4 regions of the Psychrobacillus sp. FSL K6-4615 genome follow, and region 2 is predicted to be linked to each of the others. Evidence: riboswitches for the same ligand, from Rfam matches in the RefSeq annotation. Region 2 holds a riboswitch; each other region holds the start of a gene.

Region 1 (7,700 bases), 400 kb from region 2:
GTATTTCGCCAACTCGTTCATCAGCTAAAAGGGGAAGGCAAAACGATTATATTCTCTAGTCATTATGTAGAAGAAATAACCACGCTTTGCGATCGAGTGGCAATGATTCATAAAGGTGAATTAGTATATGAAGGAACTCTTGAAGAACTTTATAGAGAAGAAAATAACCAGGACTTAAACTATATCTTTATGAGTAAGTTAGTGCGAGGAGGACAAAAGGATGCTTAATATTTTAAAAAAAGAATTGAAAGATAGTTTTCGAGATCGTAGAACTTTACTTCTTACAGTATTGCTTCCATTGGTACTCATGAGTGCACTTGTGTTCTTCTATGAAAATTTATTAGCTAGTGATGAAGATGAAACTTACGGGATTGTCGTAAATGAAGAGCAACTTGAATTCGCAAAGCAATTACTCACTTCTTATGACAATATGGAAGTGACAGGTGTTGCAAATGTGGAAGAAACTATTGCGAATGGCGATGCAATAGCTGGAGTAATAATTCCATCTGACTTTGAACAACAAATAACAACCGAGAATACACCAACTATTCAAGTACTTGGTGATTTATACAGTCAAAAAAGCGCGCTTGCAGCTAGTTATATTGAGTCTGCATTTGGACAATATAATCAACAAATTGTTGCGGAACGTTTACAACAAAATAAATTAGATAGTGAACTATTAACACCCTTTACAATTCAACAAGTTCAAACGGTGGAAGGTGATTCATCTATGATGTTAATTGCATTCTTAGTTCCGTTAATGTTATCGGTTGCAGTAGGTATAGGAGTTGGCCCATCAGCTTCGGATTTAGTCGCTGGTGAAAAAGAACGTCGGACAATGGAAGCTTTATTGATGACTCCAGTGAACCGTAGTGCTCTATTATTAGGAAAATGGATAACCATGGTGATTATAGCAAGTTTGACAGGCATCATTACCTTGCTCATTGTCACAGTGGAGATTATATTCTTTACTGAGAAATTAAAGGAAGGTTTGGCATTTGAAAACAATGAAGCAATATGGATAGCAGTGGTAGCACTATTAGTAATAATAGCCTTTGCTGCACTTATGGCATCTGCCCTAATGGTAACAAGTATTTTAGCGAAAACGGTAAAAGAATCTCAAAGTTATGGAACACCAGTGACAATGATTGTTATGTTGCCAGCGTTACTTACGTCAAGTTTAGGGTTAAATGAATTATCAACTATACATTTTGTAGTGCCCCTAATGAATTTATTTACAATCTTCAAAGAGTTATTTTTTGGTGTGTTGAATGTAGAACATATTTTACTGACACTAAGCAGTAATATTCTATTAGCAATTATTATTTTCTTTATCGGGCGTGTGCTATTTATGAAAGACCGTTGGATTTTATCTAACTGACAACTTATTACCGTCTTCAAAAAAAGCACCATGAACTGCAGCTCATTCGGCTCACAGTTCATGGTGCTATTGTACTTTTTGGGGGTTACTTTCTACACTCTATAGAAAATTGTCTTAATTACTTTCAACTTCACCAGCTGATTCCCATCTATCTATTTCTGCACGAACAATTGGTGCCACTTCTTTGCCAAGTAGTTCAATTGCTTTCATCACGTCTTCATGAGGCATTGATCCAACTGGTACATGCAGCATAAAGCGAGTAATACCCACATTTTTACGTAAGAAAATAATCTTTTCAGCTACTGTCTTCACATCTCCAACGTATAAAGCACCTTCCAAGCTACGTGCATCATCGAATGTCGAACGAGTATACGGACCCCATCCGCGCTCTCTTCCTATAACGTTCATTGCTTGCTGTGTTGGTGCGAAAAATTTTTCTACTGCAATATCCGTAGATTCTGCCACAAACCCGTGCGAGTGCGATGCAACCGTTAACTTCGATAAATCATGTCCTGCTTGAGTCGCGGCTTTCTTATACAGTTTCACAAGTGGCTCAAACTGGAGTGGGCTACCTCCGATAATTGCCAACACTAGTGGCAATCCAAGGAATCCAGCTCGAGCAACAGATTGCGGTGTTCCACCGCTCGCAATCCAAACGGGAAGTGGGTCTTGTACGGGACGTGGATAAACCCCACGATTCTGAATCGCAGCTCGATGCTTACCACTCCATGAAACCATTTCAGACTCACGTATTTTTAAGAGTAAATCTAACTTTTCTTCATACAATTCATCATAATCCTTTAAATCATATCCAAAGAGTGGGAAAGATTCGATAAAGGAACCGCGCCCTGCCATGATCTCTGCTCGACCATTGGAAATAGCGTCTAATGTAGAAAATTCCTCAAATACTCGTACTGGATCATCCGATGAAAGTACTGTTACAGCACTAGTTAGTCTTATATTCTTCGTCCGTGACGCAGCTGCAGCCAGAAGAACAGCGGGCGCGGAAGCCGCGTAATCCTTGCGATGATGTTCTCCTACACCGAATACATCTAGCCCAACTTCATCTGCTAATACTATTTCTTCCACAACCTCACGAATACGCTCCGCATGGCTAATTACTTTTCCAGTTTTTACATCTGGAGTGGTTTCCACAAACGTTGTTATACCAATTTCCACTTAATTTTTCCCCCAATCATTATTGCGTTCAATTGTTTATATAAGGATGCTTTCGGCCTTAATGATACCTTATTATCCTATTTATATTCAATTTATCAGTTTCATTGGAGAAAGAGGATTTTGGAAAGATATTCTGTTTCACGGGTAAAAATAACTCGAGAGAGAGTATGTAAGGAACCATCTGCTAGTATTCAATAGAGTGAACGCCAGTAATACTCAGTAACCCTTGTCCTCAAGCATCCTCTCTCTTCTTCACTTCACTCATTAAATAATCGACAAACAGATCATCCCTTACTAAAGCTGCCTCATAGTTTCTCTTTAAGAAACGTTCGCCATCTTCAAAGCTTGTAAAGGTTTGTTCTAATTCGATTTTATTTTTTTCGAGAATCCAATCTTGATCATTTTTAGAATATAAGATGAACGTGTCATTATTTCTATTTTTATAAAACGAACCGAAAGCCGATTGTTTCAAATTATACTGATTTCTTTTTGCATCTTCTGGTATTGAGGACAGATGGAAAGTGTCCAAAACAAATAACTTATATGCTTCCTCCGTTAAAGTACATCCTGATGCTTTTTGATGTCCTCCGCCGCCGAACTGTCCAGCAACTTCAGAAACATCGACATGATCATAAATTGTACGAAGAGAAATTCTTTTTCCTCCCATGATTACAATTGCGATGTAATCGAGATGTGGAAACTCTTTGCCAAGTTCATTACCTAACTCCGAATGATACGTTTCTGCATAGACCACCCCAGCAATATGGTCTCCCACTTTTGCCTGTACAATCTCTCTTTTCTTGCGACGAATATAGCGATCAATCTTCTCGGATTCCATTTTCAATATTTTCTTTTCAAATTCATCAAAATCAAAATGGTCACTCGTACGAAGTCGTTCCATTATTTTTTCTTCAAATTCTTCCATCGATATTAAATAGAACAATGAGTTTAGGGAATGTGCCTGATGATTCCCGTTCTTTTCCCATTCCCATGTATCATACTGTCTAACTAATTCTACAAATTCTGTTACTGCAGCAGTTGGTTCCAATAATTTGTTGGATACAAGGTACTCATATAATAAGGATGTGGCAGAAGTTAATTTGCCTTCCTGATCTTCCACTAAAATATATCCCCATTCATAATCATTAAAGTGCAACGCTGATTTATGATGATCGATTAGTTGTACCTTCCCATTTGCATTGTAAAAATCATTTAATTTTTTTTCATTATCCCCGTTCGGCGTCAAATCCGTTACGAATAAAAATGTATCAGGTTCATCATTTTCTAAAAAATATTCAATCTCCCGATTAAGAGATGAAATCGAATTATAGCGCACCTTTACATTCTCACCAAATGCTAGCTTTGCTAAAATACCACATCCGACACCATCTAAATCATTATGGGACAATAATTTATACATTCTCTTCACCTCTTATATAGTATGGTTTTTACATACGAAACTTATTAATAAACTAATTTAAAAGTTATTTGGGTCAACTTCAAATTACTTTTATCAATATAAAATTGGACTCCGTTGATTGTAGCGCAAGGTGGCGACTCCAGTGACGAGGAGTGAAGCCATATCCGCGGAAAGCGTCCACCTGGAGTGAAGATCAACTTTGACGGATTTTACTACTTAATATTTATTTTACAGGTAAACTGTTGCAATAGTATTAAAAGTCATGTATTATTTTAATAATTAAATATTCTCTTATTTCAATTATATTTGAAGTAAGGATAGAGGCGCAAAAACCATTAGTACACAATTAGAGGATAATGAGATCCTAGGACATTTGTGGAAAGGGGAATTTGCCGAAGTTGAAAGAATCTCATTTTTCTTGAAGCTGGTTCAGCTGTTGAACAAACACTGAATTGTCATATAGGAGACTATATGGAGGGCTATCTTACGCACAGAAATATTACTCTATTTCTACTGCAACAACGAGCCCTCGTTGTTGCTTTTTCGCGTTTACTTAACTTGACTACCAAACAAATATCAAGTTAAGCCTCCGGTGGATGTCACAGACTTTGGAGTTAATTGCGCTAGCGCAATTCAAAATCTGGACGCAATTACACCGAAGTGTAATTGATGAAGCCCTTCTCCCTGAATTTTTAATAATAAATTATAGGATGTGGAGAAGTTATGAATTTCGGACAAATATTAACGGCTATGGTTACTCCTTTTGATCATAATGAGGATATAGATTTTCCAGCTACAAGAAACTTAATAAATTACTTAATCTCCAATGGAACACAAGGTTTGGTTGTGTCTGGAACAACCGGAGAGTCTCCGACGTTAACTGATGAAGAAAAAGTACAGCTGTTTAAATTTACAGTTGAAGTTGTGAATGGTAGAGTGCCGGTTATTGCTGGAACCGGCTCATATAGCACAAAAGCTTCTATCAATTTAACAAAACAGGCTACTGATGCTGGTGTCGATGGTATTATGCTTGTTGTTCCTTATTATAACAAACCATCTCAAGAAGGCTTGTACCAACACTTCCAAACAATTGCTGCAACAACATCATTGCCGATTATGCTATACAATATTCCAGGTCGAAGCGTGGTCAACATGTCATTAGATACCGTCATCCGACTTTCTGAGATTCCGAATATCGTTGCTATCAAAGAAGCGGGCGGCAATTTGGACACTATGTCTGAGATTATTAGTAATACTCGTGAGGACTTTTCGCTGTATAGTGGTGATGACGGTTTAACAATTCCGGTACTATCAATTGGTGGAACGGGTGTTATTTCCGTAGCTTCGCATATTATAGGAAATGAAATGCAAGCAATGATCGCAAAGTTCAATAATGGCAATGTAAGAGAAGCTGCAATGGATCATCGCAGACTATTGCCTGTCATGAAAGCATTATTTGCAGCCCCAAATCCTACACCTGTTAAAACAGCATTGAATTTAAAAGGTGTTCCCGTGGGTGGAGTTCGCCTACCTATGGTTCCTTTAAATGCTGAGGAGCTTACTACTTTAAAGGAAGTATTAACTACACTACCAGAAGGCGTAAAGTCTTAAAAAGAGCGAATTCCAACTACTGGAATTCGCTCTTTTTTAATTTAACTTCTATATTTAACCGCTAAGCCTTTAAGGAATTTGCGCGCAAAATTGTCTCCGCATTCTTTATAATTACGATGACCTGGTTTTCGTAAAATAGCTCCAAGCTCACCTTTTGAAACTACAATACCACCATCATGCAACACATCTAGCATATCTTCTGTTGTTAATTGTAGAGCTACTTTAAGCTTTTTCAACAGCATATTATTCACGTGATCCTTCTGCTGTACAACTGGCTCCGTATCTGCTGGCTGTTCCGGTTTTGGATCCTGCTTGCCTCTTTTATGTGTGATTAGTCCATTCAAAAACGATTCTAACATTTTATTATTACACTTTATGTGGTTTTCATCCTCTACTACTTCTTCCTCTTCACTTTCCTCTTTTGCTTTGGTAAGAATTTTGAGAACTTCCTCTTTAGTTACTTCCATACCGCCAAGTTTAAATACCTCTACCATATCCTTATTCTTTATATCAAGGGCATATCTCAATCTGATTAATATATCATTATTTTCCATTTATAAACCTCCCAATGTCCGCATAAGTAGATATCATACGGAACTAATCATTACTAGAATAGCACAATGTGAGCTAGTATAAAAAAACTGGAAGAGAAATTTTTCATTTTCTCCACCAGTTTGATTTCATTTGCCTATGAATTGAAATCATATATTTGACCTTTTATCAAATAAGCTGTGCTTTCAGCGATATTCGTAATATGGTCTGCTGTTCTCTCTAAAAAGCGATTAACAAATAATAATTGTACAAGCTGACTTGTTTCTTCTGGATGTTCACTTAGATAAGCAGTAAGTTTTTTATATGTCTCTCTACTATATTGATCTACATTGTCCTCTAAATCTCCCACTTCTTTAGCAAGCAGGATATTTTCCTCTAAGAATGATTGTAATGCTTTTCGAAGCATTTCGATCGATATATCTTTCATCTTTTCTAGATGGGTAATATCTAGTAAAGATTCAGTATTGCCGATTTTAATCGTTGCTTTTGCAATATTTACAGCAAAATCTGCGACCCGTTCAATTTCAGATGAAATTTTAAGGACACCAATTATTTCACGTAAATCTCTGGAAACAGGTGATTCTTTCGCTATCATCCATATGGAGAACTGATTTACTTCTATTTCAAGATTATCAATCGCTGTATCTCCTTCAATTACTTTTAGAGCAATCTCCACATCCTGTGTTTTTAACGCCTTAAAAGATTTTTCTAGAGCGACAACTGAGAGTTCACCCATTTCGATAATCTTACTCTTTAGTTCTTCTAAATTATTTTCAAAGTTTACACGAATACCCATTGGTAACCTCCTATTATCCAAATCGACCTGTAACATAGTCTTCTGTTCTCTGATCCTGTGGGGTGGAGAAAATATTATCTGTATCATCGTATTCTACTACTTCTCCATTTAAGAAAAATGCGGTTTTATCGGAGATTCTAGCAGCCTGTTGCATGTTATGTGTCACAATAACAATTGTATAATCTTCTTTCATATTGGTGATTAGTTCTTCTATTTTTAGAGTAGAAATCGGATCTAATGCGGAAGTAGGCTCGTCCATTAAAATAATATCAGGTTTCATCGCTATTGCACGAGCAATACATACACGTTGTTGCTGACCACCTGACAATCCTAGGGCCGATGTTTTAAGACGATCTTTTACTTCATCCCAAATTGCTGCACTACGTAAACTTTCTTCTACAATTATATTTAATTCTTTTTTGTTTTTAATACCTTGCATTTTTGGTCCGTAAGCCACGTTGTCATAAATACTCATAGGAAATAGATTTGGTTTTTGAAATACCATTCCTACCTTCGTTCTGAGTTTGATAACATCATTAGATTTATAAATATCTTCATGATCAATGACAATTTCTCCTGTAATTTTCACACCATCGATTAAATCATTCATACGATTTAGTGTGCGTAAAAAAGTAGATTTCCCACAGCCAGATGGACCGATTAAAGCTGTAACCTCTTTTTCCTGAATAGCAAGATCGACTCCAAATAATGCTTGTTTCTCGCCATAAAATAAATTTAAATCTCTTACATTGATTATAGTT
Region 2 (7,700 bases):
AAGTAAGCTTTATAATTTAACATTAGAATCCTCAGGTAAAAAGGCAGAAACTGGCCCTAATTCATTAACTAAATAAGTTTCTACAGCTTTCGGGAAGGCCTTTAAGAATGGTAAATTATTCTTCAGAACTTCCTCTAATTTTTTGTGGTCCACCGCATAAAATTGGCGAACAAGCACTTTTCTAAACTCAATAACTTCTTTTAATGGTCCATCCATCTCAGCAGAAATAACTTTCTCATCCGTTAAAATATCGATAATATCATCGTATCCACCAGGATCACGCATGATAAACCCATCGATCATTGAATTGCCTACGTCGATAATAGATTCAATAATATTATGACCAATTCGCTCAAACGCTAAGTTAGATAATTCATCTACTTGCCAATCTTGTTTTGTTTCAATAAGGTTCAACAATTGGTTCATATGAGCCAATGTTAAAGCAATCTTTTTTCTATCTACAAAATACATGGAAAGGCCTCCTAATTGTTGTTCAGTTGATATATACTCCTATTCTATAGTACCATAATTCTAAGGTAGGAAGGAGTGTCACATAGTGGAGCGATTTTATTTGTACGATGATGTAGAGGATACTAAAACGAGATTTGTTGGCTTTACAGGAGAATCCCAAAGATATGATTTAGCTATTTCTCAAAGCTCTCGCTTTTTTGGAAAAGTACTTGTAATGGATATACAATATGGACGAGCTGCCATTATCGGAGCTGATGATGTGGAAGAACCAGGCTATCTCGAACATGTATTTAATAGATCAGAAGAAGAAGCAGTAGAATTACGAGATTATCTTCGAGAATTATTGAGTTAATATAATATATAAATAGCTAGTTGTGATTTCATATCACGACTAGCTTTTTTATTGCAGTAGAGTTAGAAATAATATCAGTTTATACAAATAGTTAATCCTTAAACCAGACTAGTGTGGAGATTTTTTGAGGGATAGCCCATATCTGGTTGCAAAAGCAAAAAACCTAGAGCAGATCATAGTTGATCTTGCTCTAGGTTTTCGTTTACTTCTATTATAGCTTCGTCAGGAACAATTTTTGGAGCAACCCCTATTTTTTTTACGACAAAGTAGGCGCATCCAAAATTACAATATTCATATAAATAATCTTTCATCGTTCCTATTTTCGTATCAAATGTAGCCTTATGACTACGATCCTCAAAAAAACCTTTAAGACGCAGCTGACCGTAACCCCAGTCACCCATAATATAATCGTATTTAGTTAAAATTTCACTATAACGATCTAAAAACGCTTCCTCTTTAAATGCCTCGCGATAATCTTCTATAATTTCATATGTAAAGCCTTCTGCAACTATCATTCAATCACCATCCATTAACTATTTGGAGTAGCTAGAAGTTGTTCACCTTGCAGTTGTCTTTGCTTAGCCGCAGCGTTTACCTGTTCATCTGCATGGTAGCTACTTCTAACTAGTGGACCAGCTTCACAATGGGAGAATCCTTTGCTCATCGCAATTTTTCGTAATTCTCCAAATTCTGCTGGGGAGTAATATTTTAGTACCGGTAAATGTTTTTTTGAAGGTTGCAAGTATTGACCAATCGTCATGATATCTACATTGTTCGCACGAAGGTCGTCCATTACTTCCAGAATCTCTTCATGAGTTTCCCCTAAACCTAACATTAGGGATGATTTCGTTGGGATACTTGGTTGCATTTCTTTTGCACGACGCAATAATTCGAGTGAACGATCGTATTTAGCTCTCGCTCTAACTCTCGGAGTGAGTCGACGAACCGTTTCAATATTGTGATTTAGGATATCCGGTTTTGCATCCATAATATTACGGATATTTTGTTCAATACCGCCCATATCAGAAGGTAAAACTTCTATTGATGTAAAAGGATTTTTGCGTCGAATCGCACGAATGGTTTCAGCAAAAACTTCAGAACCACCGTCTTTTAAATCATCTCGAGCAACTGCTGTAACGACAGCATGTTTTAAATTCATAACAACAACCGAATCTGCAACTCTTTCTGGTTCTGCCAAATCTAACTCATTAGGTAGGCCAGTTTTTACGGCACAAAAACGGCAAGCACGTGTGCAAATAGCTCCTAAAATCATAAATGTAGCTGTTCTACGTGAACCCCAGCACTCATGTATATTTGGACATTTTGCTTCCTCACATACTGTATTTAAATTATTTTCACGCATCAGCTTTTTAAGACCCTTGTATTCATCATTCGTATTTAACTTAATTTTTAGCCATTCTGGTTTTCTTTGGTACTCTGTTTTCGTTGGTTTACACGATGTCATTTCATCCCGACCCCATTCTAAATAAACTAACTACACTGTTGTCAATGTAACATATTATTTAATTGCAAACAACCATACAAATACCAAAGACAACCAATTTTAAAACAACTAAGCTACCCTCTTACTCTTAAAATTCCAGATCGTGAAAAATAGGATAAGGATGACCACTACTGTTATAAAGCCAAACATAACAGAACCTGTAAGACCTAATACTAAATAACCAATTGCAGCAATGACTGCACTAATAATGGCATATGGTAACTGAGTCATTACGTGATCGATTACATTAACTCCTGCACCAGTCGCTGACATAATTGTAGTGTCTGAAATAGGTGAACAATGGTCTCCAAAAACAGCTCCCGCTAAAACGGCCGCTAAAACAGGGAGTAATAACTCTGGCTCTACTACCATGATGATACTTGCACCAATTGGTAATAGTATCCCAAATGATCCCCATGAAGATCCAGTTGCGAAAGCCATAAAAGCTGTTAAAACAAACAGTAAGACTGGAATAACCCCTGCTGGAATATTATTATCTGTAACGAGATGAGCTAAATACTCACCAGTTCCTAAAGCTGTTATTAAAAATGACAGGGACCAAGCAAATATTAAAATGCAAATAGCAGGTAACATTGAATTTATACCAGAAATAATTCCTTTCCCCAGTAAGCCCAAATTAGCATCTTTGTTTTTCTTGAATTGACGCGTATACAATAGTACAGCTAAAATACTCGATATCATCCCACCTATAAATAGAGAGAGCGGAACATCTGTATTTTCAAAAATAACAAATATGTCCATTACTTTTCCTGAAGCCTGATAGCCTGTCCAAAACATTGCAAAAAGAGTTACTACTATTAATGATACAATCGGAAGGATTAGATCCTTTACTTTACCAAAATTATTTTCCGGGAAATTACCTTGTAAATCACCTGGATTTGATTTATTTGGATCAAAAAGGACACCAGTTTCTCTTGCAAGTGTTTCATGTTTTTTCATCTCACCTAAATCATTGTCTGTCCATGCCGTAAAAAATACCATTGCAAGCGCAGCAATGACATAGAAATTCATCGGTGCCATTAACATAAACGCTTGCAGTGGAGTATAGTCTGTTACGGCATGGGTAGCAAAGATAACACCTAGCTGACTTATTAGAAACGCACCCCAGCTAGAAACGGGAGAAACTACACAAACAGGTGCAGAAGTAGAATCGATAAAATAAGCTAGCTTTGCACGAGAAACACGATGAGTGTCAGTAATTGGACGAGCAATCTGTCCTACAGCAAGTGCATTAAAATAATCGTCTACGAAGATAATAATACCTAAAAAAGCTGTAAGGAGTTTAGAACCGCGATTTGTTTTAATACGTTTAACTGCCCATGCAGCAAATGCAGTACTTCCTCCTGACAGACTAACAATCGCAGTAACCACCCCAAGCAACAATATAAACAATAATATATAAATATTATACATATTCAATCCATTATCCCAAAATGACGTGATAAAGGAATCCCAAAGAATGATTAATGAATCAATCGGCGAAAAGCTTTCTACTAACAAAGCCGCTGAAACAATCCCGACTCCTAGTGATAGTAAAACTCTTTTCGTAACAAGTACCATTACAATCGCTAGTAATGGCGGTAAAATTGAAAAAATCGTATTTTCCATCATAATTTCCTCCTAATAATGAAATGCGTATGCGCCTACTCCAGCCCCGACTAGCGTTGGAAGCCTGACGGTAAAGGCGTACTTTGCCTTAACCGTAAGACTGAAACGACTCGAGGGGCTAGGCGCTGAAGCTAGACAGTATGAAATGCGTATGCGCCTACTCCAGCCCCGACTCGCGTTGGAAGCCTGACGGTCAAGGCGTACTTTGCCTTAACCGTCAGACTGAAACGACTCGAGGGGCTAGGCGCTGAAGCTAGACAATATGAAATGCGTATGTGCCTACTTCAATGTAGGCAGTCTGAATTCGCGACATCCTATCGCAACGACTGCATGATCTACACCTTATATACCCCAAGACTCGATGAGATATGAGCTGACGATACACTAACGAAAATGAACAAGTGTATTATGCCTTAGAATATAAAAAAGCCAACCTAATATAAATATAGGTTGGCTTTTAGATAAAATTTCAAGCAAAAATTTTATACTTTGTAGCTCTCCATTTATACATATGTATAAATGACAGTGTTATTTTTGTTCAAAATAACCCCAACTAGATTTGACTTGACGGTCAACATCTAATTTCGGCATAACTTCCTTTCGTTTACAATCACAGTTGTCATTCTCCTGTAAACTACTCTTTTGTTATGCGGCCTCTACCTATTCTTATTCATTTCCACTAGTATAGCAGTAAAAACAATATTCTTAAGGATTTTTATTTTTCAGGTAATGGCAATGGTACTTCTATTGATGGTGCAGCGTCCCCGTCTCCTCCTGTGTAAATGTAAGGAACCTGGCCTTGCACGATTCCCATTGCCACAGGTATACTCTGTTCCACCGTACTCATCTTACTTGCCAGAGGAACTATTATTTGTACATTTACCGTAATGTGGATATTAACCTCCACATAAGCATTGTTTATTCCAAACTTAGTAATAGAAGGAACTACATTCGATTGAACATTTCCGATAACGTGAAAGCGTATAGGAATTTTAGGGCCTAAGTTACCTATGATGGGGATATTCGTCGCTTGCCCTATCGGAACGAAGAATACAACTCCCCCCTGATCCTCCATCGTTTGTTTATCGTACTCGATGTCATCTAAATACGGTAGGCTAGAAAAGTTTCCCTGCTCAGCCTGCTCCAAATGAGACTGAACTAACTGATTTGTATCAGATAGTATACGATTTATAATTTCTGTATTAAATCGAGTAGTTACCATTGTAGTACTGTCTGATGGCACCTCTTCGATTATGTCATTTACATCGAGCGTATTTGAAATTCTTGAGTTAATTGCTTTATTTATTACCATGGATGCTATTTTTGTTGTTTGTACTTCTGCATATTCCAAATAGGTAGCTGTCAATTGTTTATTAATATAATAGATGAGGCCTCCAACTGACAACATAAAACAAACTAAAAAAATGGCTAATTTTCGCTGATTAGTAAAGAAAGTCAATCGTTTTTTCTTCTTTCTATAGAACAAAAACAATCCCCCTAATTACTACTTATGTAAGAAAGAGGATTTTCATGACTCATATTCACTTTTTTCAAGCTGTCCATACCATTTCACAATATCTCGAATCATTTCTGGCATAAAATACTGTTTGGGAGCAAATTTTAAAGACGGATAAAAGTAACCAAATGTAAACATATCTAAAGTTGCCAATGTATATACTTTTTCTAGTTCAATAGGAGATTCATTTACTAGAACTATACCACTTTCTAACTCTATTAGCTGTTCATATAATATGACCCCAAGGTATTTACCTCTGAACCCTAACCCTTTTACTTCAAGCGTTGGCCATTTTTCATTTTTCCCTGTTCGGATAACTTCTAGTAGTTCTGCACCGGTTAATGTAATAACACAAGGATTTATCGGATGAGGCAAACATTGATGTAGATCTCTTGCAGTAATCGGCCCCTGTTGAAGATCCTTTAAGAATATCCCCGCTGGAAACATGGCACAATCCGCTTTTGTAAAAGCTAGAAGTGCTTTTCCGAAAAAGCGGGATAGATCCGATTCCTTAAACCAATCCTTCTTCAATAAAAAAGAATTATAAAAAGCAATATTAGACATCTCCGCTATTCCTTCATTTTCCCAAGCAGTCTGTAAATCGTTTGCATATAGTGGAACTGGTAGTGCTTCCGTAGGAAATAAAACTGCCTTCTTCGATTGGATTACTTTTGCTGCATGATCAAACTCCAACGTTACAAGTCCGACATTCATCCCGAATTTACCGGTAGCAGCTTGCAACGTGTTCCCAATTACTTTACCTTTTTCAAACGTGTGATGTGTATGTGAACCCAATATCACATCAATTTGTGGTATTTCCAAAGAAATTATTTCATCAAGTGATTTCCCTAAATGTGACATACAAATAAGAACATCCACTTGCGGACGAAGTGTATTACATACCTCTTTCAGTCGGGTAATCGGCTCTTGAATTTGCCATCCCAATTTTTCATAGTAAATACCATAGTCAGCAGTTGCCGCAACAATGCCAATCCGTATACCAGTTGGTGTTACATGTATTTTGTGGGGTAATACCCAAGAAGGAATATTTCCTCCTAACTCCGTGAAATTGGAGACAATCACTTCAAAATTAGCTTCTATGTACAACGTTTCTAATTCTTCATGACTTAGGGTAATGCCTTCGTTATTTCCTATCGTTACATAATCATACTTGGCATCATTTAGAAGATGCACATTTCCCTTTCCAAGTGTACCCTCTGTATATATATTCGAACGATCTAGATGATCTCCAATATCTAATGTTAAATAGGAAGCCTTGTCACCAAGGTTCTTCCGAGTATCTGAGAGAAATTGCTGAATAGCGGGCCAGTTTTCTAGATGACTATGCAAATCATTTGTGTGGAATATATAAATCGTCTCTCTCATTCTTTGCCCACCCTATCCATTACATATTTTACGTTAAAATAGTCCTTCTATAATCGATCGTACACCTAGTAATAAAAGTACAATTCGCAAAGCCAAAACTAGTGTATCTGAGTTCAACTTTTTATTTAACTTTGCTCCTATCTTAGCTCCGATATAGGCAGCAGGTATAACCGGAATCGTATACAGCCACGGTACATTTCCTAATGAAATATGTGTGACAGAGTTCACTAAAGACGACAGAAATACCATGAACATAGACGTACCGACAGCCACATGAGGCGGAAACAGGAATAGTAATATCATCGCTGGTACGAGTATAGATCCCCCACCAATACCAAATAGACCCGATGCGAATCCTACACCAAAAGTTAATAATAATGCGAACCAAATTGGATATCCATATACAAATGTTTTATCGCCATCATTAAAGGTTTTCTTTTTCCCATTTTCCACAAACCATCGAACAGGACTTAAACGATCTCTTACCAACAATAAAGTAGATAAAATAACAAGTAAGATACCAAAGTATAAATTAAAAGAAGGTAAGTCCAGTCCTTTGTTTACAAATGCTCCGAGTATAGTACCAGGAATACTACCAATGAAAAAAATAAATCCACTTTTAAAGTCGACCGTTTTGGTTTTCATATAGGATAGGGTAGAAGAAAGTCCTGTGAATATCATCATAACCACAGAAAGACCAACAACACTTTGCGGAGTAATATTTGGTATTAAACTAAGAGAAGCTCCAAAAAACAAAATAGCCGGTACTAAAATAACGCCTCCACCGAGGCCAACCAATGCTCCTACAATTCCAGAGAAAAGTCCACTAATTGCTAGTATAA
Region 3 (7,700 bases), 250 kb from region 2:
CAAATTTAGCCATTGTTGTTTTCAAGAACTCTTCATCATTACGTTCCGGAAAATCAGGTTTGTAATGTGCTCCACGGCTTTCATTACGATTAAGCGCACCTAATGTAATAACGCGTGCTAAATATAACATATTTTTTAACTGACGTGTAAATGATGCGCCTTGGTTAGACCATTGTTGTGTATCATCCATATTAATATTTTCAAAACGTTCAAGAAGTTCTTGGATTTTCTTGTCTGTTGCTTCAAGTTTGTCGTTATAACGAACAACAGTTACGTTATCTGTCATCCACTCACCAAGCTCTTTATGAAGTAAGTACGCATTTTCCGTACCTTTCATAGACATAACCTTGTCCCACTTGTCTTGTTCCAATTTAAGTTCAGCTTCAAAGATAGAATCATCCATGTCAATAGCATGAGTTTTTAAATGACTCATATAACTAACTGCATTCGGTCCTGCAACACTTCCGCCGAATACTGCAGAAAGTAAAGAGTTAGCTCCTAAACGATTAGCTCCATGCTGTGAAAAATCACATTCACCTGCAGCAAATAATCCAGGAATATTAGTCATTTGATTATCATCTACCCACAGTCCACCCATAGAATAATGAACTGCTGGGAAGATTTTCATAGGTACTTTACGAGGGTCATCACCTGTGAATTTCTCGTAAATTTCAATGATACCACCAAGTTTAACATCTAGTTCATGTGGATCTTTATGTGAAAGATCTAGATAAACCATGTTTTCTCCGTTGATACCAAGTTTTTGGTTAACGCATACATCAAAAATTTCGCGTGTTGCAATATCACGAGGAACCAAGTTACCGTATGCAGGGTATTTTTCTTCTAAGAAGTACCAAGGTTTGCCGTCTTTATAAGTCCAAATACGACCACCTTCACCACGAGCAGATTCAGACATTAATCGTAATTTATCGTCACCAGGAATGGCAGTTGGATGAATTTGAATAAATTCTCCGTTCGCATAATATGCTCCTTGTTGATATACGATTGATGCAGCAGAACCAGTGTTGATAATAGAGTTAGTAGTTTTCCCGAAAATAATCCCAGGGCCACCAGTAGCCATAATTACAGCATCACCACGGAATGCTCGAATTTCCATAGTTAGAAGGTTTTGCGCTTTAATACCACGACATACGCCTTCGCTGTCTTTAATTATTCCAAGGAATTCCCATCCTTCGAATTTCGTTACTAAACCATCCACTTCAAAACGACGAACTTGTTCGTCCAGCGCATAAAGAAGTTGTTGACCAGTTGTTGCACCAGCAAATGCTGTACGGTGCATCATTGTCCCACCAAAACGGCGGAAATCTAATAATCCTTCAGGTGTACGGTTAAACATAACACCCATTCTATCAAACAAACTAATAATTCCAGGTGCTGCATCTGTCATCGCTTTAACTGGTTTTTGATTTGCTAAGAAATCTCCACCATATATAGTGTCATCTAAATGTACTGCAGGAGAATCACCTTCACCTTTAGTATTTACAGCTCCGTTAATACCACCTTGTGCACAAACAGAGTGTGAACGTTTTACTGGAACGATAGAAAATAGGTCTACGTGCGTGCCATCTTCGGCAGCTTTCATTGTTGCCATTAAGCCAGCTAATCCACCGCCGACAACAATCAGTTTACTTTTTGCCATGCTATTCTCACTCCTCAATTTAATAGTAGTTGAACGACTTTAAAGTTTCTTAAACGAATGCTAGAAGAGCTTGTACGCCAACTACAGATAACGCTAAGAAGATAATTAATGTTACATAAGTAACAATTTGTTGTGATCTTGCAGATTGTGTAATACCCCAGCTAACTAAGAATGACCAAATACCATTAGCTAAATGGAAAGTGGCTGAAACAACACCTACAATATAGAAACCTAACATCCATGGGTTAGATAAAATCTCTGCCATCATGTTAAAATTAACTTCTTTTGCTCCAATAGCAGCTTGGAAACGTGTTTCAAAAACATGCCAAGCGATAAATACAACTAAGAAAATGCCAGTAAATCTTTGTAATATAAATAAATAGTTTCTCAACGTTCCAAATTGCTTCGGATTATTTTTTGCAGTAAATGCAATGTAAATTCCGTAAAATGCATGGAACATTAATGGAATATAAATTACGAAGATTTCTAACATTAATCGAAATGGTAGACTCTCCATGAAGTGAGATGCACTATTAAATGCTTCTGCTCCTCTTGTAGCAAAGTGATTTACTACTAAATGCTGCGCTAAAAACAGACCTACCGGTATAATACCAAGTAAGGAATGCAGTCGACGCCAATAAAATTCGCGATCGTTCGACAAAACAATTACCCCCTCAAATTTCTGACTGAAAAGAATGAAAACTATCTCAAAAAAGCAAAAGTTCTCAAAAATTTCACATCATCAAGTTACGTATTTATGACATATCCATTGTACTCTCATCATTTTGGAGCGTCAAGGTATCTTTCCGTATTTTAAAATGGATTCCTTTACCTTTTTCGGATAATAAATTGTTAAATTAATCACAATCTAATCAAGTCCCCATTTGTTATTTTTTTATGATAAAATAAATAGGCAATATTGATTTTTGGAAAGAAGGGTTGCTACTTGAATGAAAAGGAACATTCACATGTAACTTCCTTTGGATATGAGTTACTAAGAGACCATGTGCTTACTTCTATTCTCGGAAAACATGAAAAAGATATATTATATTGGGCAGGGAAAGATCTAGCCCGCAAATTCCCCCTATATTCATTGGACGAAGCTATCACTTTTTTCAACGAAGCTGGCTGGGGCACTTTACATTTAGAAAAAACTACAAAAGACTCCGCTTTCTATACGCTAAGTACATATAATCTACCTCAGAGTGGTCAAAGTAGAAGTCATCGATTAGAAGCAGGCTTTTTAGCTGAACAACAACAAAAGATTACTGGTTTTTTAACCGAATGTTATGACGAAGAAGTAAAAAAGAATGGCCTTGTCTCTTTGCAAATAAAATGGGATTCTAAAACAAAAGGGTAACGGGATAGTCACATACGACTTTTCCTGTTACCCCTCTTTAATAGTGAAACTATTGTGAAAACCTTTTTAACAGATTCAAATAGTTAATAGAAAATGAATTTTAACATAAAAATATTATACGGATTGATGAGTTAGTGCAAGTTCAAATTCATCATGTAAGGCATTTGCTGCTTCGATCATATTTTGTTGGGGTACAACGACTGACACTTTTATCTCTGAAGTACTTACCATTTTCACAGGAATATTTTCTTTTCTTAATCGATCAAACATTTGAGCTGCTACACCCGGATTCGATACCATTCCCGAACCGACAATTGAAACCTTTGAAAGTCCAACTTCAAAATCTGCGAAAGTAAAGCCTAGTGCTTGTTTGTGTGTCTCTAAAACTGTTATCGCTTCAGACAAGGATTCCTTTTTAATAGAAAAGGATACTGCAGGTTTCACTCCTTCTACGATTGACTGTACAATAATATCTACGTTTATATGATTTGCTGCTAAAGTCGTAAAAATAGAAGCGAGGGAACCATTAAAAGGTACTTCGTATTCTATAGTCAATCGGACGATATCTGATTCAAATGCCACTCCACGAACCACTAAATTATTTTCCACATCTACTTCCTCCTTCAAAATCGTTCCTTCTCCATCTTTAAAGCTCGGGCGCACTCTTAATGGAACCTTATAATTTTTAGCAAATTCAACTGCACGTGGATGTAATACTCCCGCACCTAAATTAGCGAGTTCTAACATTTCGTCATATTCAAGCTGTTCCAGTTTACGCGCACTTTCAATATAGCGAGGATCAGACGTGTAAATACCGTCTACATCTGTATAAATATCGCAAATTTCCGCTTCAATAGAAGCAGCAATAGCTACAGCAGTTGTATCAGATCCTCCTCTGCCAAGTGTAGTAATCTCTCCTGCTTCAGATATTCCTTGGAAACCAGCTACAATAACTACTTTATTCGCTGCAAGTAATCCATCAATTTTTGAAGGATCCATTCTCATTACTTTTGCATTTCTATGTACACTATCTGTTATCAGACCTGCCTGGGCACCTGTGAGAGAAATGGCTTCTATACCAATTGCGTTTAACTTGAGAGAAAGCAATGCCATTGTAACTTGCTCCCCAGAAGATAAGAGCATGTCCATTTCACGTTTGGACGGCGAATCTGCTAATTCGAAAGCCAATTTTGATAATTCATCTGTCGCTTTACCCATTGCGGATACAACAACCACAATATCATGACCATTTTCTTTTTCACCTTTTACCCGTTTAGCAACATTTGTAATCTTTTCAGTTGATTCAACCGAAGTACCGCCAAATTTCATTACAATTTTAGTCATGATCATCCGCTCCCTTATTAACTGAAAGGATTAAAAAATGCTTTTCACATATTGTGAAAAGCATTGTCTCATACACGGGCCAAAAAATCTGTCCATGTGAGATAGCCCTCCAGAATATCAAATTCTGACAATCCTACATCTATTAAATGCAGAACCAACAACAGAATAGGAAAAGCTATTCTATGTTTCGGCGAAAAACCCTTTCTTCAGCTATTCTAGGAACTTTCCTTCCTCCTGCTGAGTACTGATGTCTAATCGCACCTCTATCTTCACCTATAATAGTGAATATTAAATTGTTACAACCATAACATATGATTATTCAGAAGACAATACATTTTTCTGATAATGGTCAATCACTAAATCTGCTTGCTTACTCGGTAATCCTGCAGCCATTAACTCTTCTTTGCTAGCAGCTTGTATTTTCTTTAAAGAACCAAATTGTTTTAGTAATAACTTTTTCCGTTGAGGACCAATCCCTTCAATACCATCTAGAGAAGATGCAATTGTATGTTTTCCACGCTGTTGTCTATGGAATGTTATAGCGAAACGATGGACTTCATCCTGGATTCGTTGGAGCAAATAAAAACCTTCGCTAGTCCGCTTCATTGGAATTATCTCCAAAGGGTCACCATAAATAAGTTGAGAAGTCTGATGCTTGCCGTCCTTTGCAAGCCCAGCAATCGGTATATCAAGTCCTAATTCATCCTCAATAATTTCACGCGCTGCCTCAATTTGCCCTTTTCCACCATCAATGATTACTAAATCGGGTAGTGGTAAATTCTCCTTCAAGACTCTTGTATATCTTCGCCGTACAACTTCGCGCATAGCGCCATAATCATCATGTTTGGCGGCCGTTTTTGTCTTGTATTTACGATAATCTTTTTTGCTTGATCTACCATCAATAAATACAACCATTGCAGATACAGCATCTGTACCATGAATATGCGAGTTATCGAAAGCTTCTATACGCATTGGAGGTGCAATCCCCATTGAATCACCAAGCTGTTCAACTGCCCCAATCGTTCGCTCTTCTTGTCTTTCGATTAAATGAAATTTCTCCGTAAGAGCTATTTTTGCATTTTTTTCAGCTAACTCGACTAGATTTTTCTTTGTGCCTCGTTGTGGAACGAAAACTTTCATTTCTAGAAGATTTGAAGCTAAGTCAAGATCCGTAGTTAATGGAACATAAATTTCTTTTGGTTTAATATGCTCTGGCTTCGCATAGAACTGTCCTAAAAATGTGATGAATTCCTCTTCTGGATCCCGGAAGATCGGAAACAATGACACATCTCTTTCGATAAGCTTTCCTTGTCGGATAAAAAATACTTGAACACACATCCAACCTTTATCAACATGGAAACCAAATATGTCTCTGCTCGTGAAATCATTCATCGTCATTTTTTGTTTTTCCATCACTTGTTCGATATGTGAAATCTGATCACGATACTCTTTTGCTCGTTCGAATTCAAGAGTCTCAGCAGCTGAATTCATCTTTTGAACCAATTCTTTTTTCACTTGCGTATGCCCACCATTTAAGAAGCTGGCTATTTCTTGAATAATTGTCTCATAAGTATTCTCTTCTACTTTTTTCACACAGGGGGCTAAACATTGTCCCATATGGTAGTATAGACAAACTCTATTCGGCATTTTTTGACATTTTCGAAGTGGATATAGACGATCTAGAAGTTTTTTTGTTTCATGTGCCGCATGAGAGTTGGGATATGGACCAAAGTATTTACCCTTATCTTTTTTCACCTGTCTTGTAATAATCAGACGAGGATCTTTTTCAGCAGTAATTTTAATGTATGGATACGTTTTATCATCTTTTAACATAATATTGTATTTTGGATCATGCTTTTTAATAAGGTGGAGCTCCAGTATTAAAGCTTCCAACTCAGATGATGTGACGATATATTCGAAGTCAACAATTTCTTGCACTAATCGGAGTGTTTTACCATCGTGTGCTCCTTTAAAATATGAGCGTACACGATTTTTTAATATTTTAGCTTTGCCGACGTATATAATAGTTCCTTGTCGGTCTTTCATCAAGTAACATCCTGGTTCATCCGGTAGGATGGAACATTTTTGTTCGATCAAATTATTCATATTATCACCTGTTTAAAAAAACCGGGTACTATGTAGCACCCGGTTTTAGATTATGCGTTTTTTTCTACAAGTTGTACTAATGCTTCTTTTGGTTGGAAACCTACTGCTTTATCAACAGGTTTTCCATCTTTAAATAATACTAATGTTGGAATTGACATAATACCGAATTGACTAGCAGTAGCTTGGTTTTCATCCACATCTACTTTTACGATTTTAACTTTATCGCTCATTTCAGCATCCATTTCTTCTAGTACAGGAGCAATCATTTTACAAGGTCCGCACCATGTTGCCCAAAAATCTACTAATACTAAACCTTCTTCTATATCTGTGTTAAATGTTTGATCTGTTCCATGAACAATTGCCATATTAAAATTCCTCCTTTATCTACTATGTAATGATTATAACAGACAGAAATACCAACATCTACATATTAGCTTGAAAGTAAATCTTAGCATACCAGAAACATTCAAAACATTGGAACAAAATTTATTCTATTTCGTATTAGACATTAATACTAACGACAAATAATTAATATGGGGGGATTTATATGAATTCAAACGTTGAAACGACCATTACGCCAGAAAACTTTGGAAGAGCTTTCAAGCAAGAGAAAACAAAAAAAATATATAAACAATGTATAAAGGAATTTCAAGAAACAGTAACTTTTGATGAATTTCATGAATTAGTACAAATTTTCAATCAGCACGTTGATAGTTATCATTTACTAGAAACGACATCTCTGGGAGAACTTATGCAATATGTGTGGATAGATAATCGTAAAGAAAAAGCTATATGTGTGGTATTTGATAATGGAAATGCTATACATCTACTTCTTATCAAACCTTATATGACATTCCCTGTAAGCGACGGCCAATATTCTAGGAATACCTATACAATGCCAATCCGTGATCAATGGGTTGTTTTTTGGGGTGGAACCAATGAATTTAATAATTATCATTATGTTTATGAATCACAGCGCTATGCCTTTGACTTGTTGATGATGCACGATAGTAAAACCTATAAGGATAACCCAAAGCGAAATGAAAGTTATGTTGCATTTGGAAAAGATGTAATCGCTCCAGCCGATGGAATGGTACTAGAAGTAGTAAATAATATACACGATAATATTCCAGGTGAAATGGATGAATCACAGCCAGCGGGCAATTACGTTGTATTACAACATGTAAATAAAGAATATAGCCTACTCGCTCATTTTAAAAATCATTCCAT
Region 4 (7,700 bases), 1.1 Mb from region 2:
CAGTCATCCGTGATGGGTTTAGTGAATTTGTCTCCTATGCAAAAAAACACAACATACCACTCTACATCGTAAGTGGTGGCATAGACTTTTTTGTCCACAAGCTACTAGAACCATTCGGGCCATTTACAGGAGTCTATTGTAATACATCCCAATTTTCCAAGGATACAATTCACATTGAGTTTCCGTATAGCTGTGATGATCAATGTACTAGCCAAGGCTGTGGTTGCTGTAAACCCTCTATTATTCGTACCCTTCTTGACCAAGATGCTGTGAGCGTTGTGATTGGGGATTCCATCACTGATCTTGAAGCAGCAAAATTAGGTGATGTCGTTATTGCGAGGGATTTCTTAATCGAAAAATGCGATGAATTGAATATTCCCTATGAACCTTTTGAGAACTTCCACGATGTGATAAAAATTATTGACGCAAAGTTAGGTGTGGAAATATGACTTTACAAGATAAATGGGAAGAACTTGCAGACATAAAAGATGAATTAGCCGTACGGGATTGGTTTATGGGGACGAGCGGTAATCTTGCTATTAAAGTACATGATAATCCTATGGAGTTCTTAGTGACAGCAAGCGGAAAAGATAAAAAAAAGAGAACAGCAGAGGATTTTTTACTTGTTGATGCAGATGGAAACCCAGTCGAAAATACACATTTAACTCCATCAGCCGAAACATTATTACACTGTGCAATATATCGCGAAACAAATGCAGGTTGTAGCTTACACATCCATACAGTTGCAAATAACGTTATTTCCGAATTATATGGTGACAAAGGTTCAGTGGATTTTCAAGGGATTGAACTTATTAAAGCTTTTGGAATGTGGGAAGAGGATGCCATACTATCGATACCCATTATCCCTAACTACGCCCATATACCAAAGCTTGCAGAAGAGTTTACACCGTATATTTCTGCAGACAAGGGAGTTATACTCATTCGAAATCACGGAATAACTGTTTGGGGAAAAGATGGATTTGAGGCAAAAAAATTACTTGAAGCTTGCGAATTTTTATTTCAGTATCAATTAGCACTACATCAAATACACTCAAAATAGAAAGGAAGATTGTTAATGGCTATTATTAAAATTCAAGGAACAAATGAAACAATTAAAGAGCAAAAAGAGGTAGCAGCATTTTTAGAGAACCAAGAAGTAATTTATGAGCATTGGGATATTAACAAACTACCAGAAAACCTTCGTGAAAAATTTGACTTAAGCGACGGAGAAAAGCAAGAGATTCTCCAAGCCTTCCAAATTGAAATAGATGATATCTCTAGTCGCCGTGGCTATCAAGCGGCCGATATTATCTCTCTTTCAGATTCGAACCCAAACTTAGACGAACTGTTAAAAAATTTCGAACGCAAACACCTTCATACCGACGATGAAGTCCGTTATATTGTAAGTGGTCACGGTGTCTTCATCATACAAGGCAAGGATGAACGCTACTTTGAAGTTCATCTTTCACCTGGTGATTTGATATCTGTGCCTGAGAATATTACACATTACTTCACATTATCAGAGGACCGTAAAGTTGTTGCTGTACGCATATTTGTAACAACAGAGGGGTGGGTCCCAGTTTATCAAGAGGAAGCAGTAGAACAATAAAGGTAAATGCTCTTTGTAGGAATAAGAAAAAAGGAATGCTATACTAACTTTATCTAATAAGAAAGGAGAATGTACAATGATTATTGTAACGAATCGCATCAAAACTAAACCAGGATTCGCAGAAAAAATGGCTCCAAATTTCACAAAACCAAGCCCCCTTCAAGAAATGGAAGGCTTCATCAAAGTAGAGGTCGCTATTACTCAAGGACCAACTGAATATGATGAAATGAATGTAAATATGTACTGGGAGAAAGAAGAAAACTTCCAAGCATGGAAAGACAGTGATCTCTTCAAAGAATCGCATAAACGTCCCGAGTCTGGCTCTCCTGATGCTTCTAAAGAATCTCCACTTTTAGGTAATGAATTAATCATTTCTAAAGTTGCCGCTTCAATAGAAGCAATTTCCAAAAACTAAAATAAAAGTGGAGGACTCATCTTCTGAGTTCATCCACTTTTTTCATGTCTATTCGGTAAATCCCCTTTATATCTCGTAATATACATCCATTTGTTTCAAAAATCCGTCTCATAGGGGCATTTACTGTGTCTGTACTCCCTACATATATCTTGGCACCTAATGTTTTCAAAAGCTCTAAAGAAATAGCATGAAATATCTTTCCATATCCTTTTTGACGTTGCTCTGGAACTACCCCAAAGTAAAACATTCTACCTTCTTCTGTCGTGCCTTGTTCAATATGAGGAATACTAATACCGTAGTTCCTGCCATTTTGAGAAAAGATAAAACATTGATCTCGCCAATTAGTACCTAATTCAAGTTCTAATGACTCCATTATTTGACTGATAGAAAACAGCTTATTCTTGTTCGCTGAGCCACTCCTACATGCATCATACAATCTAGCAAAGTCAGAATCCGTAACTTGACTCTCAGAGAGAGCATCTACTTGAAAATCACTAGTATTTTTAAATGGTCCTTGTAGTGTCTTTGTGTACTCTACAATAGACGACACTTTTTTGAACCGACGTTTTAAAAGCCAATCCTCATTTTCTTCATCCATCAGAAGGGATAGATATGCTACTTTTTGTTCTTTCCACTCTGTTAATAATTGATCGAACGCAACTAAATAATCTATATTTGGAATATGGGATACTTTATGTTGATCCACAAGCCAGTATTCTCGTTCTTTTTTTATCAGATTGAAAAGGTCCACCTTTCGATTCCTCCATACTGTTATTAGCTTAATGTTCGTTTTAAAAATGTTTTAGTTCTTTCTTCCCTCGGGTTGTTGAAAATTTGTTCTGGAGGTCCCTCCTCAGCAATTACACCTTTATCCATAAAAACAACCCGATCGGCTACTTCTTTAGCAAACTCCATTTCATGTGTCACTATTAACATTGTAAGTCCCGTACTTGCTAACTCTTTCATCACTTTTAATACCTCTCCAACCATTTCTGGATCCAGTGCGGAGGTAGGTTCATCAAATAACATGACATCCGGTTCCATGGAAAGTGCTCTTGCTATAGCGACACGTTGCTTTTGACCACCTGATAGTTGCTTAGGCTTGGCATTTACATAATGATCCATTCCCACTACTTTTAAGTATTTTAACGCAATCTTTTCGGCATCCTCTTTAGAACGTTTTAATACCTTTACTTGACCTACCATACAATTGTTTAACGCATTATGGTTATTAAATAAGTTGAACTGTTGAAAAACCATTCCTAACTTTTTTCGGTAGGCATGGATATCATGTTTTTCATCTAAAATATTCTCTCCACGATAAATAATTTGACCGCCACTAGGCTTTTCCAACAAATTTATACAACGAAGTAAAGTAGATTTTCCTGATCCAGAGGAACCGATGATGCAAATAACCTCTCCTTTGTTCACTGAAAAATCTATGTCTCTTAAGACCTCATGATTTCCGAAGGATTTACTTAAATGTTGAACTTCGATGACATTTCCCATAGATTTCTCCTCCTTCGTTTAATCGATATTTGCATTATTTTTAGGTAACATAAGTTGCGGTGGCGGCTGACCAATCATACTGTAGTTTTCCGGGCCGTCTAATCTTCTCTCTATATATCGTAATATTAATGTTACTGTAAACGTCATGACGAAATACAAAATACATGCTATAAAGAATGGTTCAAAGTATTTAAAGCTTATACCTGCAACTGTTTTCGCTTGAAAATATAGTTCCGTAACACCTATTACATTCAAGACAGACGTATCTTTAATATTAATGATAAATTGATTGCCTGTTGCTGGTAAAATATTTCGGATGACTTGAGGTAGAACAACACTCCACATTGTTTGAACATGATTCATACCAATTGCTTGTGCAGCTTCGAATTGCCCCTTATCAATGGAAATAACACCGCCCCGTACAATTTCTGCCATATATGCACCCGTGTTGATCGAAACGATGAATATTGCTGCTGTTGTACGGTCCATATCTATCCCAAAAGCAAGCGCAGATCCATAGAATATTACCATGGCCTGTACGATCATCGGAGTTCCTCTAAAAAACTCAATATATGCAGAAAGTATTAGATTTACTACTTTTAACAAAATACGTTTCATTTTTCTTTCAGGTTTAGGAATTGTACGAATAACCCCTGCTAGCAAGCCAATAACTGCTCCAAAAATTGTACCAATAATTGATATTAATAATGTCATTCCTGCTCCACGAAGGAACATCGGCCAGTTATTAGTAATCATCGAAATAATATATTCAATGCTCATACATTTCCCCTCCTTTCTTAGAAAAGCCGCAGACGCTGCTGGCGTCTGGAGCTAGGTAGTTAATAATTAGAAAGTATATATTCCATATAAAAACCGACTGCAAAAAGATGCAGCCGGTATCACTTCACCCTTATTCTGCCGCTGGTTGGTTATTAATAGCAGCATCCATAATTTCTTGTCTTTCTTCTTCAGAAATTTCCGCTAAAATTTTATTGATATCTTCTGTTAATTTACTATCTTTTTTCAAGCCTACTGCTACTGCTGTATCCTCTTCTGCCGCTTTAAATCCATCCGTAAATTCAACCATTGCAAAGTTGGCATTAGCGGAAGAAGCACTAATTCCTTCTGGACGTTCAGACACATAACCATCAATAACTCCAGATTCTAATGCTACACGCATTGCAGAGAAATTATCAGATGCTGGTTGTTTTTGCACATCTTTGATTTGATCAATTACACCATAGTGAGAAGTATTTAACTGACCTGTAATTTTAGCACCACTAAAGTCTTGAATAGAAGTAGCCCCTTCAAAATTCCCACCTTTTTTCACTACCATAACAAAGTTGGAAGTATAGTAGTTTTCCGAAAAGTCGATTGTTTCTTTACGCTCTTCTGTAGGTGACATTCCCGCTATAATTGCATCAATTTTGTCTGATTGCAATGATGGCACTAGCCCATCCCACTCTGTTTTAACGATAACTAGTTCCTTTCCTAATCCATCCGCAATACGTTTAGCAATTTCCACATCATATCCACCAGCATACTCTGCGTTTCCATCAATCTTCACTCCACCATTGGAATCGTCTAGTTGAGTCCAGTTAAAAGGTGCATAACCTGCTTCTAAGCCTACTGTAAATGTATCAGGCGAATCTTTAGCTGTTGAAGATCCCGAAGTCTCTTTATCAGCCGTTCCACATGCCGCTAATAACAATGTAATAGATGCAAATATCGTTAAAAATGCTAATCTTTTTTTCATTCTAATTTCTCCCTTTTTATCAATATATGTTCTTGCCTATAAAAAAAGACAACTTGTACAAAAAAAGACCTGAGATGAACTCAGGTCGCAATATGTATAGTTGCCCAGGTCCTCTACTTTTCCCAAATGAGATAGCACACCATTATAAACCGGGATGTTTATAGTGGACAGTCCTGCAATTATTAACTACAGACCCAGCAAGTAATAACGAGTAATATTACAAACTTCGGCGACATTTCCTTCTCCCTAGCATCATAGCTTCTCAAACTCCACTAAGGACTGTTAAATATCGCGCCTCTACCTCACTACACTAAGTGAGGTTATATTCAATTATGTTTCATAGTTTACAATACACATATATTTCTGTCAACTGCCTCAGTATTAATACTTAGCTAGGTATATGTTATAATTAATGGTGGAAATATAAAAACAATGAGAATTTAGTTATTAATGTGTCTACTTACATTGGTAATTATTTTTTAAAGGAGAATGATATTATGAGATCTGTCCAAACTACAGATCACAAAGTAACAGAACAAATGGACTCAGATTATTCATTAGAAAAGGTACCCCGTAGCCAAAGAAATATGGGTTGGTTAAGTATAACCAATATTACATTCGGCATAGCCACTGCCATTTTTTACTTTCAAATGGGTAGTGTAATGGCTCTGCAATTTGGGGCACTAAATGCTATTATCTCCTCGATTTACGCAATAGTAGTTGCCGGTATATTAGGAACCTTCATTGCTTACTTATCCGCGAAATCTGGTATGAATGTCAATTTATTATCTAGAGGCGGTGGTTTTGGCTATATAGGTGCTTCCCTAACATCGTTCCTCTACGCGACAAACTTTATTATGTATTGTGCATTTGAAGGACTCATTTTAGTATCCGCGGTTCACACCTTCTTCCCTAACCTACAAGAATGGGCATTAATCATTTTCTTCGGTTTTATCGTTATACCTTTAAACTGGTTTGGAATTAAACAACTAGATAAGTTACAAAAGTGGTCTCTACCTATATTTGTAGTTTTCTTAATAACAGCAGTTGTTATATCATTTTATAAACCTTCCGTATTTGAAGGACCTTTTTGGACTTATTTACCTGAAGGCGTTCAAGTTGGAGGACAAGCCCTACTCCTTTGCATAGGTGTTCAACATGGAATAATGGGTCTAACAGCCCTACTAGCATCTGATTATGCTCGTTTTCTAAAACCAAAAGATATTAAAATTGGTTCGGTGGCAATCGGCTTTATTCCACAGATTTTCTGCTTCGGTATTATGGGGGGTCTTGGTATTTGGTTTGGTGTTCGCTTAGGTGAACCAAATCCAGGAGTTTATATTGTAATGCTTCTAGGTATTGGTGGAGCATTATTCACGATGCTAACTCAACTACGTATAAATATTACTAACATATATAGTAGTTCCCTATCGCTATCAAACTTTTTTGAAAACATTTTTAAATTTACACCTGGACGCAGATTTTGGGTGGTTGTAAGTGCAATTACTGCAATAATTCTAATGCTCGGTGGTATTGTAGATCATTTAGATACAGCTATGACATTTCAAGGAGTATTTTTGCTATCATGGGCAGCTATATTGGTGACCGATGCACTGGTCGTTAAAAAAGCTTTGAAAATTGGGAATGGTTATTATGAGGCTCGCCAGGAATTTCTCTACAAATGGAATCCTGTTGGAGTTGTATCTTTAATCGTTGCCAGTGGCATAGGTACATTTGCAGCATTAGGTTATATGGGTTCATTTTTACAAAGTACCGCTGCTTTCTTTGCAGCTATTTTAGCAGCAATTCTTACTGTTTTTATAGCAGTATTAACAAAAGGAAAATATTACAATAAAGGTGCTGCCGACGATATCTCCAAAGAGGATTATATTGCATAACAGTAGTTCCCCTTATTCACATTAAAAAAGTAATCCATTTTTGAGTTATTACTCAGGATGGATTACTTTTCACTTCTAGCATTTTCTTAGAAGAAAATTATAGTTAGTGAAAATAAGCTTAGCTTACCTTTAAAAGAATAATTTTAATCTATATTATCAACAGGAACTCAATCCTTCTTGTTACATGTTCACTTTCTTTTTTCTATACTATTGTTAACAACATTTGCTATATTGTGAATGGTATTTTCGAGAGAGTCTATTTTATTTTCAAAGCGATGTAATAAATAAATAGTGACTACAATAGGAAATCCAAAGTTTCCAATTAATTGTACGATGTTTTCCTCCCCAATCATGTGTACCCCCCTTTCCCTTTTATTTACCATTCCCAAACAATTGATATTCCCGTTGAGTAAAACCAATTAAAGTATGACTGTTGTATTGCTAAAACTTACTTGTCCAAAAACAATTTTATCTCACGTTAGTCTTCTTCCTCCTTTTTATTAATATTTTATT

What was found. Region 2 has a riboswitch for lysine ahead of MKX53_RS12700 (Na+/H+ antiporter NhaC family protein). Riboswitches for the same ligand answer to the same signal wherever they lie in the genome.
Region 1: linked by a shared signal. The riboswitch ahead of dapA (4-hydroxy-tetrahydrodipicolinate synthase) and the one ahead of MKX53_RS12700 (Na+/H+ antiporter NhaC family protein) in region 2 are both predicted to bind lysine.
Region 3: linked by a shared signal. The riboswitch ahead of MKX53_RS11390 (aspartate kinase) and the one ahead of MKX53_RS12700 (Na+/H+ antiporter NhaC family protein) in region 2 are both predicted to bind lysine.
Region 4: linked by a shared signal. The riboswitch ahead of MKX53_RS18435 (transporter substrate-binding domain-containing protein) and the one ahead of MKX53_RS12700 (Na+/H+ antiporter NhaC family protein) in region 2 are both predicted to bind lysine.

The regions. Positions count from the first base shown of each region.
Region 1 covers NZ_JBBOYQ010000001.1:2,935,445-2,943,144, forward strand. The annotation lists gene MKX53_RS14755 (ATP-binding cassette domain-containing protein) at 1-228, shown strand, start outside; gene MKX53_RS14760 (ABC transporter permease) at 221-1,381, shown strand; gene MKX53_RS14765 (LLM class flavin-dependent oxidoreductase) at 1,496-2,560, opposite strand; gene MKX53_RS14770 (DHH family phosphoesterase) at 2,793-3,980, opposite strand; lysine riboswitch at 4,291-4,470, shown strand; gene dapA (4-hydroxy-tetrahydrodipicolinate synthase) at 4,704-5,591, shown strand; gene MKX53_RS14780 (YehS family protein) at 5,633-6,145, opposite strand; gene phoU (phosphate signaling complex protein PhoU) at 6,280-6,939, opposite strand; gene pstB (phosphate ABC transporter ATP-binding protein PstB) at 6,953-7,700, opposite strand, start outside.
Region 2 covers NZ_JBBOYQ010000001.1:2,531,150-2,538,849, forward strand. The annotation lists gene MKX53_RS12675 (TIGR01457 family HAD-type hydrolase) at 1-23, opposite strand, end outside; gene MKX53_RS12680 (DUF86 domain-containing protein) at 10-471, opposite strand; gene MKX53_RS12685 (DUF3055 domain-containing protein) at 557-823, shown strand; gene MKX53_RS12690 (YutD family protein) at 997-1,338, opposite strand; gene lipA (lipoyl synthase) at 1,353-2,288, opposite strand; gene MKX53_RS12700 (Na+/H+ antiporter NhaC family protein) at 2,397-3,956, opposite strand; lysine riboswitch at 4,441-4,623, opposite strand; gene yunB (sporulation protein YunB) at 4,672-5,442, opposite strand; gene MKX53_RS12710 (bifunctional metallophosphatase/5'-nucleotidase) at 5,485-6,858, opposite strand; gene MKX53_RS12715 (sulfite exporter TauE/SafE family protein) at 6,892-7,700, opposite strand, start outside.
Region 3 covers NZ_JBBOYQ010000001.1:2,282,797-2,290,496, forward strand. The annotation lists gene sdhA (succinate dehydrogenase flavoprotein subunit) at 1-1,660, opposite strand, end outside; gene MKX53_RS11380 (succinate dehydrogenase cytochrome b558 subunit) at 1,710-2,321, opposite strand; gene MKX53_RS11385 (YslB family protein) at 2,607-3,020, shown strand; gene MKX53_RS11390 (aspartate kinase) at 3,135-4,364, opposite strand; lysine riboswitch at 4,459-4,638, opposite strand; gene uvrC (excinuclease ABC subunit UvrC) at 4,680-6,470, opposite strand; gene trxA (thioredoxin) at 6,521-6,835, opposite strand; gene MKX53_RS11405 (M23 family metallopeptidase) at 7,018-7,700, shown strand, end outside.
Region 4 covers NZ_JBBOYQ010000001.1:3,633,286-3,640,985, forward strand. The annotation lists gene MKX53_RS18400 (2-hydroxy-3-keto-5-methylthiopentenyl-1-phosphate phosphatase) at 1-449, shown strand, start outside; gene MKX53_RS18405 (methylthioribulose 1-phosphate dehydratase) at 446-1,060, shown strand; gene MKX53_RS18410 (1,2-dihydroxy-3-keto-5-methylthiopentene dioxygenase) at 1,076-1,609, shown strand; gene MKX53_RS18415 (heme oxygenase) at 1,686-2,024, shown strand; gene MKX53_RS18420 (hypothetical protein) at 2,041-2,775, opposite strand; gene MKX53_RS18425 (amino acid ABC transporter ATP-binding protein) at 2,799-3,533, opposite strand; gene MKX53_RS18430 (amino acid ABC transporter permease) at 3,552-4,313, opposite strand; gene MKX53_RS18435 (transporter substrate-binding domain-containing protein) at 4,444-5,289, opposite strand; lysine riboswitch at 5,414-5,597, opposite strand; gene MKX53_RS18440 (purine-cytosine permease family protein) at 5,787-7,187, shown strand; gene MKX53_RS18445 (YvrJ family protein) at 7,376-7,570, opposite strand.